2 regions of the Amycolatopsis sp. NPDC026612 genome follow, and region 2 is predicted to be linked to the other one. Evidence: riboswitches for the same ligand, from Rfam matches in the RefSeq annotation. Region 2 holds a riboswitch; the other holds the start of a gene.
The links. A riboswitch is a leader RNA that binds a small molecule or an ion and turns the genes downstream of it on or off. The one in region 2 is predicted to bind glycine.
Positions count from the first base shown of each region.

Region 1: linked by a shared signal. The riboswitch ahead of gcvP (aminomethyl-transferring glycine dehydrogenase) and the one ahead of AB0F15_RS07590 (hypothetical protein) in region 2 are both predicted to bind glycine.

Region 1 is NZ_JBEZYB010000058.1:851-7,977, reverse strand. It holds gene AB0F15_RS33830 (3-oxoacyl-ACP reductase) at 1-385, shown strand, start outside; gene AB0F15_RS33825 (hypothetical protein) at 382-579, opposite strand; gene AB0F15_RS33820 (helix-turn-helix transcriptional regulator) at 652-1,980, shown strand; glycine riboswitch at 2,126-2,224, shown strand; gene gcvP (aminomethyl-transferring glycine dehydrogenase) at 2,269-5,100, shown strand; gene gcvT (glycine cleavage system aminomethyltransferase GcvT) at 5,108-6,199, shown strand; gene gcvH (glycine cleavage system protein GcvH) at 6,214-6,591, shown strand; gene glyA (serine hydroxymethyltransferase) at 6,591-7,127, shown strand, end outside.
Region 2 is NZ_JBEZYB010000005.1:124,386-131,512, forward strand. It holds gene AB0F15_RS07565 (bifunctional nuclease family protein) at 73-546, shown strand; gene AB0F15_RS07570 (MerR family transcriptional regulator) at 588-983, shown strand; gene trxA (thioredoxin) at 995-1,330, shown strand; gene AB0F15_RS07580 (TetR/AcrR family transcriptional regulator) at 1,311-1,922, opposite strand; gene AB0F15_RS07585 (MerR family transcriptional regulator) at 2,221-2,799, shown strand; glycine riboswitch at 2,842-2,940, shown strand; gene AB0F15_RS07590 (hypothetical protein) at 3,249-3,650, shown strand; gene gcvP (aminomethyl-transferring glycine dehydrogenase) at 3,804-6,707, shown strand; gene AB0F15_RS07600 (NAD-dependent epimerase/dehydratase family protein) at 6,713-7,127, shown strand, end outside.

The sequences.
Region 1 (7,127 bases), on a different contig from region 2:
GCGGCAGGGTCGCGGTTCGATCGTCAACACGGCGTCGTTCGTGGCGGTGATGGGCGCGGCGACGTCGCAGATCTCCTACACCGCGTCCAAGGGCGGCGTGCTGGCGATGAGCCGCGAGCTGGGCATCCAGTTCGCGCGGGAGAACATCCGCGTCAACGCGCTGTGCCCCGGGCCGGTGAACACCCCGTTGCTCAAGGAGCTGTTCGCGAAGGACCCGGAACGCGCGGCGCGGCGCCTGGTCCACGTGCCCGTCGGCCGGTTCGCCGAGCCGTCGGAGATCGCGGCCGCCGTCGCGTTCCTGGCCAGCGACGACGCCAGTTTCATCACGGCGTCGCAGTTCCTGGTCGACGGCGGCATCTCCGGCGCGTACGTCACCCCGATCTAACGCCTGGTCGGTTTCTTGACGCCGTAGACCTCCCGCAGGTAGCTCCAGGCGGCGTTGAGCTTCTTGCGCTCTTCGGAGATCTCCTTTTCCCGGCGCCGCAGGATCCGGGTGGCGATCTCGGAGGAGAGGAAGGCGCCGGCGGCGAAGGTCAGCACGCCGACGATCAGGGTCAGGGCGACGATGGTGGTGGTCATGGTGACCAGCGTCGATGCCGGGTGGGCGATTCGTCCCTGCGCAAAGCTAGCCGGTTTCGTTAGCTTTGTGAGGTGACGCACTGGCGCGCCGACGAGTGGGCGGAAGCGGTCCGGGCCGGGATCCGTTCCCGGGGCCTTTCCCTGGACGAGGCCGCGCGGCGCATCGGCGTCCCGACGTCGACGCTGCGCAGCTGGATCGAGCACCGGCACGCGCCGAAGGTGACCGTCTTCGACCACTGGGCGCAGCTCGCCGAGGTCACCGGGCTCGGGGAAGCCGAGCTGCTGCGCGTCGCCGGCGTCCTGCCCGACTCGCTCGCTTCCCCGGTGCGCGTCGCGCAGGCGGCGAAGGCGCTGAGGGAAGGCATCGACCGGGCCGGGCAGTTCCTCCGGCAGGCGACCGCGCTCGTCTACTCCTCGCCCGGCACGCAGGTGGCCAACGCCATCGCGGCGTCGCCGATCGACTGGGAGATGCGGATCCGCTCCGCCACCCGCGGCGACGAAGTCCGCGTCACCTACCACCACTACGTCGGGATCGTGCCGCCGCGGGACTTCCCCCACGACGACGCCGAGGTGCGCCGCATCATCGAGCACGAGATCCTCGGGGAGCTGTGGCGGCCGCTGGGTCTCTACTGGCGGGTCGCCGAGGTGCACGACTGGCACGAGCCGCCCCGGTTGGTGATCCAGGTGCCGGAGCAGGAGGCGACGCGGCCGCCCGCGCCGTCACCGGTCGTCACCGCGCCGCCGGTGGTCGTGCTGTCGCCGATCTGGGGTTACGGCGAGCTGCTGGCGTCGCTGGTCGCCGACGGTCTCGGGTTCGGCAACGTCGACTTCCGCTACTTCGGCCTCCCCGACACGATGGCCGACCGGGTCCGGATCACCGCCCGCGAGCTGGCCGGGCCCGCGCCGCGGCTGGTGCACTCGGTGCCGCCGATCATGCTGCTGCACGGCCTCGCCGTGCCCGACCTGACCGGACGGCTCCCGGTGGTGGTCCGCTACGGCCCCCGCATGCGCGCGCGGGCCGCGCGTATCTACCGTGCCCCGCTGCTCGAAGCGGGGTTCGCGGATCCCCTGGCGGGAGCGCGGGCGATCGAGGAAGCCGTCTCGGTCCCGCCGGGCTGCGCGTACTTCGAGGTGACGCTGGCCGACGAGGACGTCTTCGACGGCGACCGCCCCTCGCTCGACCGGCTCAACGATTCGGTGGCGTGGTTCGCCGAGCAGATCGTCGAGCAGGTGCTGCTGACCGCGGGCCTGCCCCCGGTGCCGCTCGGCGGCCCGCTCAAACGCCTCGTCCTCTCGTCGGGCCGGGTCCGGCGGCCGCCCGCGCTGGCGGGCCGGGTGGTCCGCCGGATCGCCGGTCGAGCGCCGGTCGAGGACCGGTGTGGCGTTGCTCGGGAGAAGTAGACGGACCTCGAACCCGGCAGGTACGGTGGCCGCAACAACTGCAGATCGGGCCGTCGAGCCGAGGCGGGAGAGCCCTCACGAAGTCGGTGGGGCACCGAAGGAGCAAACTCCCCGGAATCTCTCAGGTACCTGCTACCGCTTCGCGCGAGGCCACTCTGGAAAGCAGGCGCACCCGCGCCTCACCCAAGGTGAAAGCCGTGTCACACACGGTGAAACTCTCAGGTGCCATGACAGAGGGGGAGTTCCCAGCGCACCGTTCTGTCCGGTGCCCGGCCCGAGGAGCTCCCCATCACGTCTACGCAGTTCGACGCCCGCCACATCGGCCCGTCCGAGGCCGAACGCGCGAAGATGCTGGCCGAGTGCGGCTACGGCAGCCTGGACGCCCTGGTCGGGGCGGCCGTGCCGAGTGCCATCCAGGCGACCCGCGACCTCGACCTCCCGCCTGCCGCGTCCGAAGAGGAAGCCACCGCGGAGCTGCGTGCCCTCGCCGCGCGCAACCGGCCGATGACGCAGATGATCGGGCTGGGCTACTCCGACACCGTCACCCCCGGGGTGATCCGCCGGAACGTCCTGGAGAACCCGGCCTGGTACACCGCGTACACGCCGTACCAGCCGGAGATCTCGCAGGGCCGCCTCGAGGCGCTGCTCAACTTCCAGACGATGGTCGCCGACCTGACCGGCCTGGCCACCGCGAACGCGTCCCTGCTGGACGAGTCGACCGCCGTCGCCGAGGCCGTCACGCTGATGCGCCGCTCGTCCAAGTCGAAGTCGAACAAGGTCGTGCTGGACGCCGAGTGCCTGCCGCAGACGATCGCCGTCGTGCGGACCCGGGTCGAGGCCCTCGGCATCGAGGTCGAGGTCCGCGACCTGCTGACCGGCCTGCCGGACGAGTTCTTCGGCGTCGTCGTCCAGTACCCCGGCGCGTCCGGCGTGCTGCGCGGCCACGGCTTCTACCAGGCGATTTCGGAGTCGGCGAAGGCCGCGGGCGCGCTGTTCACCGTCGCCGCCGACCTGCTCGCGCTGACGCTGATCGCCGCCCCCGGCGAGTTCGGCGCCGACGTCGCCGCCGGGTCGACGCAGCGCTTCGGCGTCCCGCTCGGCTACGGCGGTCCGCACGCCGGGTACCTGTCGGTCCGCTCCGGCCTCGAGCGTTCGCTGCCCGGGCGGCTGGTGGGTGTCTCGGTCGACGCCGACGGCAACTCGGCGTACCGGCTCGCGCTGCAGACCCGTGAGCAGCACATCCGTCGTGAGAAGGCGACGTCGAACATCTGCACCGCGCAGGTCCTCCCGGCCGTGCTGGCCGCGATGTACGCGGTCTACCACGGTCCCGACGGCCTGAAGAAGATCGCCCGGCGCGTCCACGGCCTGGCCGCGGGCTTCGCGGACGCCGTGCGTCAGGGCGGCGCCGAGGTGGTGCACGAGTCGTTCTTCGACACCGTCGTCGTGCGCGTCCCCGGCCGGGCCGCCGCGGTCCACGCCGCCGCCCGCGAAGCCGGGATCAACCTCGGCCACATCGACGCCGACCACGTCCGCGTCGCCTTCGACGAGGTCAGCACCCCCGCGATCACCGCTCAGGTTCTCCGCGCGTTCGGCGTCGAGGCGGAGGTGCACGACGGCGTCGCGCTGCCGAACGGGCTGGCGCGCGAGAGCGGCTTCATGGGCCACGAGGTCTTCGGCACCCACCGCTCCGAGACGGCGATGCTGCGCTACCTGCGCCGGCTGTCCGACCTGGACTACGCGCTCGACCGCGGCATGATCCCGCTCGGCTCCTGCACGATGAAGCTCAACGCCACCACCGAGATGGAGCCGATCAGCTGGCGCGAGTTCGCCGGCATCCACCCGTTCGCGCCGGCGGAGGACGCCGAGGGCTACCACGTCCTGGTGGCGCAGCTCGCGCAGTGGCTGGCCGAGGTGACCGGCTACGACCAGGTGTCGCTGCAGCCGAACGCGGGCAGCCAGGGCGAGCTCGCCGGCCTCCTCGCGATCCGCGCCTACCACCGGGCCAACGGCGACGAGGGCCGTGACGTCTGCCTGATCCCGTCGTCCGCGCACGGCACCAACGCCGCGTCCGCGGTGCTCGCCGGGATGCGCGTGGTCGTCGTCAAGTGCACCGACGAGGGCAACGTCGACCTGGCCGACCTGCGGTCCAAGGTGGACGCCCACCGGGACGCGCTCGCCGCGATCATGGTCACCTACCCGTCCACGCACGGGGTGTACGAGCACGGCATCGACGAGCTGGCGAAGATCGTCCACGACGGCGGCGGCCAGGTGTACGTCGACGGCGCGAACCTCAACGCCCTGCTCGGCCTGGCCAAGCCGGGTGAGTTCGGCGGCGACGTCTCGCACCTGAACCTGCACAAGACGTTCTGCATCCCGCACGGCGGCGGCGGCCCCGGCGTCGGCCCGGTGGCGGTGCGCGCGCACCTCGCGCCGTACCTGCCCAACCACCCGCTGCTGGCGCAGGCCGGTCCCGAGACGGGCGTCGGCCCGATCAGCGGCGCGCCATACGGCTCGGCGTCGATCCTGCCGATCTCCTGGGCCTACGTCCGGATGATGGGTGCGCCCGGCCTGACCACGGCCACGAAGGTCGCCGTGCTGGCCGCCAATTACGTCGCTTCGCGGCTGGCGCCGCACTACCCGGTGCTCTACACGGGCCAGGACGGCCTGGTCGCGCACGAGTGCATCCTCGACCTGCGGCAGATCACCAAGGAGACCGGTGTGACGGTCGACGACGTCGCTAAGCGGCTCATCGACTACGGCTTCCACGCGCCGACGATGTCGTTCCCGGTCGCCGGGACGCTGATGGTCGAGCCGACCGAGTCGGAGGACCTCGGCGAGATCGACCGGTTCTGCGCCGCGATGATCGCCATCCGCGCCGAGATCGACGAGGTCGCGAACGGTAAGTGGAGCGCGGAGGAGTCGCCGTTGCGTGGGGCACCGCACACCGCGGAGACGCTGGTCGGGGCGTGGGACAAGCGCTACGACCGTGAGCTGGCCGTGTACCCGGCGGGTGTTTCGCGGAAGAACAAGTACTGGCCGCCGGTGCGTCGCATCGACGGCGCCCGCGGCGACCGTAACCTCGTGTGCTCGTGCCCGCCCCTCAACGCTTACGAAGGCTGATCCTGTCGTGTCGAAAGAGACCTCCCTGCACGGAGTCCACAAGGGACTCGGTGCGCTGTTCACCGACTTCGCCGGCTGGTCGATGCCGGTCCGCTACGCCAGCGAACTGGCCGAGCACAAGGCCGTCCGCGAGGCGGCCGGGCTGTTCGACCTCTCGCACATGGCCGAAATCCACGTCACCGGCAAGCAGGCGGCGGACGTCCTGGACTTCGCGCTGGTCGGCAACCTCACCGGCGTCAAGCCGGGCCGCGCGCGGTACACGATGATCTGCAACGCCGAGGGTGGCGTGCTGGACGACCTGGTCGTCTACCGGCTGGCCGACGAGCACTACCTGGTCGTGGCGAACGCCGGCAACGCGCAGGTCGTCGCGGACGCCCTCGCCGAGCGGGTCGCGGGCTTCGACGCGAAGGTCGACGACCGGTCGGAGACGACCGCGCTGATCGCGGTCCAGGGCCCGGAGGCCGCGGCGATCATCGGGGCCGTCACCGACGCGGACCTGACGTCGCTCAAGTACTACGCCGGCGTCCCGGCGGTCGTGAAGGGCCACGAGGTCCTGCTCGCCCGCACCGGCTACACCGGCGAGGACGGCTTCGAGCTGTTCGTGAACGCGGACGAGGCCCCCGCGGTCTGGCGGCTGCTGCTGGAGGCCGGCGAGCCGCACGGCCTGGTCCCGGCGGGTCTCGCCTGCCGCGACACGCTGCGGCTGGAAGCCGGGATGCCGCTCTACGGCAACGAGCTCACCGTCGAACAGAGCCCCTTCGAAGCCGGGCTCGGCCGCGTCGTCAAGTTCGAGAAGCCGGGCGACTTCGTCGGCCGCGCGGCATTGGAACGCCGTGCGGATGCGGACGTCCCGCGCGTGCGGGTCGGCTTGCGCGGCGCTGGTCGTCGTGCGCCGCGGCACGGCTACGCGGTGCTGGCCGACGGTACCGGGATCGGCGAGGTCACCAGCGGCGCGCTGTCGCCGACGCTCGGTTACCCGATCGCCATGGCGTACGTCGATCGGGCGTACGCCGAGCCCGGCACCGAGCTCTCCGTCGACATCCGGGGCAGGATCGAGCCCGTCGAGGTCGTCGCCCTGCCCTTCTACTCCCGCGCGTAAGGATCTGCTGAACCGTGAGCATCCCCGAGAACCTGCAGTACACCAAGGAACACGAGTGGCTGAGCGTCTCCGACGGTGTCGCCACCGTCGGCATCACCGCCTTCGCCGCCGAGTCGCTCGGTGACATCGTGTTCGTCCAGCTGCCCGAGGCGGGTTCGGCGATCACCGCCGGCGAGGTGTTCGGCGAGGTCGAGTCGACCAAGTCGGTCAGCGAGCTGTACGCGCCGGTCTCCGGCGAGGTCGTCGAGGTGAACGGCACCACATCGGACACCCCCGAGGTCATCAACTCCGACCCGTACACCGAAGGATGGCTCCTGAAGGTGCGTCTGACCGGCGACGTGCCCGACCTGCTCGACGCCGCCGCGTACGCCCAGCTCACCCAGGAGAACTGATGACGACGTTCGACCAGCACCTGTCCGAAGTCGACCCCGAGGTCGCCGCGGCCGTCGCCGACGAACTGAACCGCCAGCAGTCCACCCTGGAGATGATCGCCTCCGAGAACTTCGCCCCGGTGGGCGTGCTCGAGGCGCAGGGTTCGGTGCTGACCAACAAGTACGCCGAGGGTTACCCGGGCCGCCGCTACTACGGCGGCTGCGAGCACGTCGACGTCGTCGAGCAGCTCGCGATCGACCGGGCGAAGGCCCTGTTCGGCGCCGAGCACGCCAACGTCCAGCCGCACTCCGGCGCGCAGGCCAACGCCGCCGCGATGGTCGCCGTGCTCAAGCCGGGCGACACGATCCTCGGCCTCGACCTGGCCCACGGCGGCCACCTGACGCACGGGATGAAGATCAACTTCTCGGGCAAGCTGTACAACGTCGTCGCCTACCACGTCGACAAGGAGACCGGCATCGTCGATCTCGCCGAGATCGAGCGCCTGGCCGTCGAGCACAAGCCGAAGCTCATCATCGCCGGCTGGTCCGCCTACCCG
Region 2 (7,127 bases):
TAGCGTCGACAGTGAGGGCGCGAAGCCGTTATGGCGCTGCCGCCCGTGTGCACGAGAGGGAGGCGAAGCCCGATGAGCGAAATGCGCGTCGTCGGTGTGCGGGTCGAGCTGCCCGCGAATCAGCCGATCTTGTTGCTGCGGGAGACCGAGGGTGAACGGTATCTGCCGATCTGGATCGGCTCGGTCGAAGCCACCGCCATCGCCTTGGAGCAGCAGGGGGTCCGCCCCGCCCGTCCGCTCACGCATGACCTGCTGAAAGAGGTCATCGGAGCGCTGGGCCGGGAGCTGGAGCAGGTCGTCATCACCGACCTGAAGGAAGGCACGTTCTTCGCGGAGCTCGTCTTCGACGGTGACATCCGGGTGTCCGCCCGGCCGAGCGACTCGGTCGCGCTGGCCCTGCGGATCGGCGTCCCCATCCACGCCGTGGACGCGGTGCTGGAAGAGGCCGGCCTGATCATCCCGGACGAGCAGGAGGACGAGGTCGAGAAGTTCCGTGAATTCCTCGACTCGGTTTCCCCGGAAGACTTCCGCGGAGCGGATACGTGAGACCTTGCCTTGACGCGGACGTCAACGTCTAGCGTCGGGGTATGCGGATCGGAGAATTGGCGCAGCGCACGGGTACCACCACCCGTGCGCTGCGTTTTTACGAGGACCAGGGCCTCCTGTCGGCCCGGCGCTCGGCGAACGGCTACCGCGAGTACGACGAGGACGACCTCCAGCTCGTCAGGGAGATCCAGACGCTGCAAACGGTCGGCCTGACCCTCGAGGAGACCCGGCCGTTCGTCGACTGCCTGCGCAGTGGCCACGAGACCGGCGACGCGTGCGCGAGTTCGATCGAGGTGTACCGCCGCAAGCTCGAAGAGGCCGACGCCCTCCTCGCGCGGCTCGGCGGCATCCGCACCCAACTGGCCGCGAAGCTGGCGGGCGCCCTCGCCCGGCAGGCGCCCGATCCGTGTGTCGTGCCCGCATCCCCGCGCCCGTGAAGGAGCCCCTCATGTCCGAAGTCACCGAAGTCACCGATGCGACCTTCGCCGAGGTCCTCGGCAGTGACGTCCCCGTGCTGGTCGAGTTCTGGGCCACCTGGTGCGGGCCGTGCCGGATGGTCGGCCCGGTGCTGGCGCAGCTGGCCGCCGAGCGGGACGGCGAGCTCGCCGTGCGCAAGATCAACGCGGACGAGAACCCGGAGACCACCCGCTCCTACCGGGTCATGTCCCTGCCCACGATGATCCTCTTCCGCGGCGGCGAACCGGTCGAGACGATCGTCGGCGCGTTCCCGAAGGCCCGCATCGAAGACCGCCTCGACCGGGCTCTCAAGGCGCCGTCGCTTTGACGAAGGTGTCCGCCAGTTCGCGCCCGTACTGCTCGAGGTCCAGGGACGGGTCGGCCGCGTAGGCCGCGGCGACGCCGTCGATGGCCTGGGCGATGGCCATCGCCATCACCGCAGGCGTGAACTCGCCGAACACGCCCTCGGACTGGCCCTGCCCCAGCTGGCGGGCCAGTCCGTGCACGCGCAGGTCGTCGACCAGCACCTTCGTCATCACCCAGCCGTCGGCGTCGTCGGCGTTGGCGGCCAGCTCCGTCAGCGCCCGGACGCATTCGGGGTACGCGCGCAGGAACGCGACGGACGTCTCGATGTGGGCCCGCAGGTAGCCGGGCCGGTCGGCCGGGTCGAGGCCGCCGCCGGTGCGCTCGGTGAGGAACTCGTGCTTGGTCTCGACGACGGCGCTGAGCACGGCCTGCATCAGGCCCGCCTTGTTCGTGAAGTGGTACGAGATCAGCCGCGTGCTGCTGAGCCCGGCGCGCTCCTTGATCTTGGCGAAGGTGGTGCGGCGGTAACCCAGGTCGGCGAGGACGCCGATGGTCGCGCCGATGATCTGCGCGCGGCGCGCGGCCTCGGTGACGCTGAGGCCCAGCTCGGCCATGTGGGCGGTGTTTACTTGCATGAGTAAAAAATAACACAGCTGAGTAAGATCGTCGAACGCGTTTGAACCGCCGTGGACGGGGTACGGCGAACGGCTCAAAGGCTCAGCCGACCGTTGAGCCTTGCCGCGCGTCGCGTTGACCGGTGTTCTCCTGGCGCTTACCGTCGGAGGAGGCAAATCGTCACGGTGTGATTCACGGTCTGGGGCCGAACCGTGGCGGTTGATCTCCGGCGGGTCCCACTCTGGGACCGTCCGGCTGTCATTCGCCGGCCGCCTGGTCGGGCGAGGGGAGGCTTGCGTGGTCGAGGCTGGTTCCGAGAAGCAGCCTGTCGAGGTCGCAACCGGTGAGCAGGGTGAACTGTTCCCCGACGAGTCGCTGCCCGACGAGCTGGTGGGCTACCGGGGGCCGGCGGCGTGTCAGATCGCCGGGATCACCTACCGCCAGCTCGACTACTGGGCCCGGACCAAACTGGTCGCGCCCAGCATCCGCACCGCGCACGGCTCCGGCTCGCAGCGGCTGTACTCGTTCAAGGACATCCTGGTCCTCAAGGTCGTCAAACGCCTCCTGGACACCGGCGTCTCCCTCCAGAACATCCGCGTCGCCGTCGACCACCTGAGCGTCCGCGGGGTCCGCGACCTGGCCAGGGTGACGCTGTTCTCCGACGGCACCACCGTCTACGAATGCACGTCGCCGGAGGAGATCGTCGATCTGCTCCAGGGCGGTCAAGGCGTCTTCGGCATCGCCGTCAGCGGAGCGATGCAGGAAATCAGCGGCACCATCCACGACTTCCCCGCCGAACGCGCCGACGGCGGCATCGTCGAGACGCACCAGCCGGACGAACTCACCCAGCGCCGCAACGCCCGCAAGACCGGGTGATCACCGCTGCGGCGGACGGAGTAAGGTTCCCCTTGCGGTCGACGAATCCGCGCGGGAGAGTCCGAGCCTCATATTGAGCTCGGCGCCGAAGGAGCAAATCCTCCCCGGAACCTCTCAGGCACCCTGGACCGCGCGGACGAGACGCCTCTGGAAAGCGGGTCGTCAGGACACCACCTGATGGCCCCGCCGACGGTGCAAGCCCGGTTCAACCACGCGGGCGAAACTCTCAGGCGCCCGGAAACGGGTACGGACAGAGTGGGGAGGCTTTTCCTTCCGGTTTCCGCGAGCTCTGTGCTGATCGTTCGCGTTGTCGCCGGTCGCGGCGCATCCCGGGGTGATGGGTGGTCGCACGCTGAGAGACGTCTCGGGGCGATCCGGATCTTTACCCTCGGTACGTTGCCGATCAGCGACTGCTCGCCGTTGGCGGAGCTCGGGATCCAGGAGGGGAAATGGACCGGTTGCAGCGATCGCTGACATTGGTGGCGGCTTTGGTGCTGTCTTCCGGCGGTTTGGTGGCGGCCACCCAGGAGGCCGCAGCCGCGACCGGTGACGCGGCCGGTGCCGTCGTCAGCCCGGCGGATCCGAAGCCCCCTCTCACGGCCAGCAATCCCGGCCCCCAGACCGGCACCGCCGGCGTCCCGGTCACTCCGGTCCAGCTTTATTGCTACCACCAGAACTACATTTGTGACTGGACCATCACGGGCCTGCCGCCGGGTCTGACCTACACGTCCTACGGGAAAATCAGCGGCACGCCGACGACGGCCGGTCACTACACCGTCAACGGCACGGTGAAGGACGTCATCGATCAGCGGACCGCCACCACCTCGTTCTCCTGGACCATCAACCCGTAGCCGTGGACAGGCCGGCACACCGACCCGGCCGACTACGCGAACACCCGCCGCCGCGGCCAGTCCCGCCCAGGGGCCCCGCCCCTGGTCCCCTTCCGAGGTTGCCTCCGCTCTAGAGTCGAGTGGGGTAGGCAGCGCCGTTCGGAGGAGGCCATCGTGGATCCGTCACTTGCCTCGCTGGAACAGGGCACCCCCTTCGCCGACCGGCACATCGGGCCTGGTCCTGCCGAACTTCGGCACATCCTCGACGTCGTCGGCGTGGCTTCTCTCGACGAGCTCTCCGAGCGTGCTGTCCCCGAGTCGCTGCGGGCCTCCGCCGGCCCGCTCGACCTGCCCCCGGCCGCCACCGAGGCCCAGGCGCTCGCGGAGCTGCGGGAACTCGCCTCGCGCAACCGCGTGACCGCTTCGATGATCGGCCTCGGCTACCACGACACCTTCACTCCGCCCGTCATCCGGCGGAACGTGCTCGAGAACCCCGCCTGGTACACCGCTTACACGCCCTACCAGCCCGAGATTTCGCAGGGACGGCTCGAGGCGCTGCTCACCTTCCAGACCGTGGTCGCCGACCTGACCGGGCTGCCCGTCGCCAACGCCTCCCTGCTCGACGAGGCCACCGCGGCCGCCGAAGCCATGACGCTCGTGCGCCGCGCCGGCCGGTCGGCCTCCTGCCGCTTCGTCGTCGACGAAGACACCCTGCCGCAGACCCTCGCCGTGCTCCGCACCCGGGCCGAGCCGCTCGGCATCGAACTCGTCGTCGAAGACCTGTCCCAAGGACTGACCGGGCTCGGGCTCGGCGGCGACTTCTTCGGCGTGCTGCTGTCCTGCCCGGGCGCCTCGGGCGCGGTGCGCGAACTCGATCTCACCATCGGCGAAGCGAAGAAGCACGGCGCGGCCGTGATCGTCGCCGCCGACCCCCTCGCCCTGACCCTGCTGCGCCCCCCGGGCGAGCTCGGCGCCGACGTCGCCGTCGGCTCGACGCAGCGGTTCGGCGTCCCGCTCGGCTTCGGCGGCCCGCACGCGGGGTACCTGGCCGTCCGCAAGGGCCTCGAGCGGCAGCTGCCCGGCCGGCTGGTCGGCGTCTCGAAGGACGCCGACGGTACACCCGCGTACCGGCTCGCCCTGCAGACGCGCGAGCAGCACATCCGCCGGGAGAAGGCGACGTCGAACATCTGCACCGCGCAGGTCCTGCCGGCGGTGCTGGCCTCGATGTACGCGGTGTACCACGGGCCCGAGGGGCTGCGTTCGATCGCGCTGCGGGCCCACCGGATGGCCACCGTGCTGGCCGCCGGCCTCGCCGAGGGCGGCGTCGACGTGGTGCACGGCGAGTTCTTCGACACGGTCGTCGCGGCGGTGCCCGGCCGGGCGGACACCGTCGTCGCAGCCGCTCGCGACCTCGGCATCTCCCTGCGCCGCATCGATGAAGACCACGTCGGCATCGCCTGCGACGAGACCACGACCCGCGAACGTCTTTCCTGTGTGTGGAAGGCCTTCGGTGTCGCGGTGTCCGATGTGGACGGTCTCGACGCGGACACCGCGGACGCGCTCCCGGCCCCGCTGCGGCGGACGAGCGGCTTCCTGGCCCACCCCGTGTTCCACGCGCACCGCTCGGAAACCGCGATGCTGCGCTACCTGCGGCAGCTGGCCGACAAGGACATCGCGCTCGACCGGAGCATGATCCCGCTGGGATCGTGCACCATGAAGCTCAACGCCACCGCGGAGATGGAGCCGCTCACCTGGCCGGAGTTCGCCGGGCTGCACCCGTTCGCGCCGGCCGAGGACGCCGCCGGGCTCCTGGAGGTGGCCGCCGACCTGAGCGCGTGGCTCGCCCGGATCACCGGCTACGATGCGGTTTCCCTCCAGCCGAACGCCGGCAGCCAGGGCGAGTTCGCGGGCCTGCTCGCCATCCGCGCCTACCACCGCTCCCGCGGCGAGCACGCGCGGGACGTCTGCCTGATCCCGGCCAGCGCGCACGGCACGAACGCGGCGAGCGCGGTGATGGCGGGCATGCGGGTGGTCGTCGTCGCCTGCGACGACGGCGGCAACATCGACCTCGCGCACCTCAAGTCCACTGTGGACTCCCACCGGGCCGACCTGGCCGCGATCATGCTCACCTACCCGTCGACGCACGGCGTCTACGAGGACACCGTCGGCGAGGTGTGCGCGGCGGTGCACGACGCGGGCGGGCAGGTGTACGTCGACGGCGCCAACCTGAACGCGCTGATCGGCGTCGCCCAGTACGGCCGGTTCGGGGCCGACGTGTCGCACCTCAACCTGCACAAGACGTTCTGCATCCCGCACGGGGGCGGCGGGCCCGGCGTCGGCCCGGTCGGGGTCCGTGCGCACCTGGCCCCGTTCCTGCCGGGCCACCCGCTGCAGCCGGCCGCCGGCCCGGCCACCGGTGTCGGCCCGGTCAGCGCCGCGCCCTGGGGCAGCGCGTCGATCCTGCCGGTTTCGTGGGCCTACATCCGGATGATGGGGGCCGCCGGCCTGCGCCGGGCGACGCTCGTCGCGGTGGCCAACGCCAACTACGTCGCCCGCCGGCTCGCCGGCCACTACCCGGTGCTGTACACCGGGCACGCCGGGCTCGTCGCGCACGAATGCATCCTCGACCTGCGGCCGCTGACGAAGGCCACCGGCGTCACGGTCGACGACGTCGCGAAGCGGCTGGTGGACTACGGGCTGCACGCGCCCACGATGTCGTTCCCCGTCGCGGGCACGCTGATGGTGGAGCCGACCGAGAGCGAAGACCTCGCCGAACTCGACCGCTTCTGCGCCGCGATGATCGCGATCCGCGGCGAAATCGACCGCGTCGCGGCGGGGGAGTGGCCCCTCGAAGACTCGCCGTTGCGGCAGGCACCGCACACCGCGCGGTGCCTCGCCGGCGACTGGGACCGGCCGTACCCCCGCGAAACGGCGGTGTTCCCCGCCGGGCCGGGCGCGGCGAAGATCTGGCCGCCGGTCCGGCGGATCGACGGCGCGGCGGGCGACCGGAACCTGGTCTGCTCCTGCCCGCCGCCGGAGGCCTTCGCGGACCGGGCACAGGAACGCGAGGTAGGTTGACGCCCATGGTGAGTGGGCACGGTCCTGATCGGACGTCCGTGGTCGTGACCGGTGGCAGCGGCTTCATCGGCCGGGCCGTCGTGCGCGCCCTCCGCGGCCGGGGTGTCCCGGTCACCGTCGTGGACCGGGTGCCGTTCCCCGAAGCGCTCGACGGAGTCCGCGTCGTCGCCGGCGACCTCCGCGAGGCGGCCGTGCGAGAGCAGGCCGTGACCGGCGAGACCGCGGGCATCGTCCACCTCGCCGCGCTGACGTCGGTGCTGAAGTCGGTCGAGCTGCCCGAGGACACCTTCGCCGACAACGTCCTGGTCACCCAGGAACTCCTGGAACTCGCGCGCCGCCACGAGGTACCGAAGTTTCTGCTCGCCTCGACCAACGCGGTGATCGGCAACGTCGGCACCGCCACCATCACCCCGGACCTGC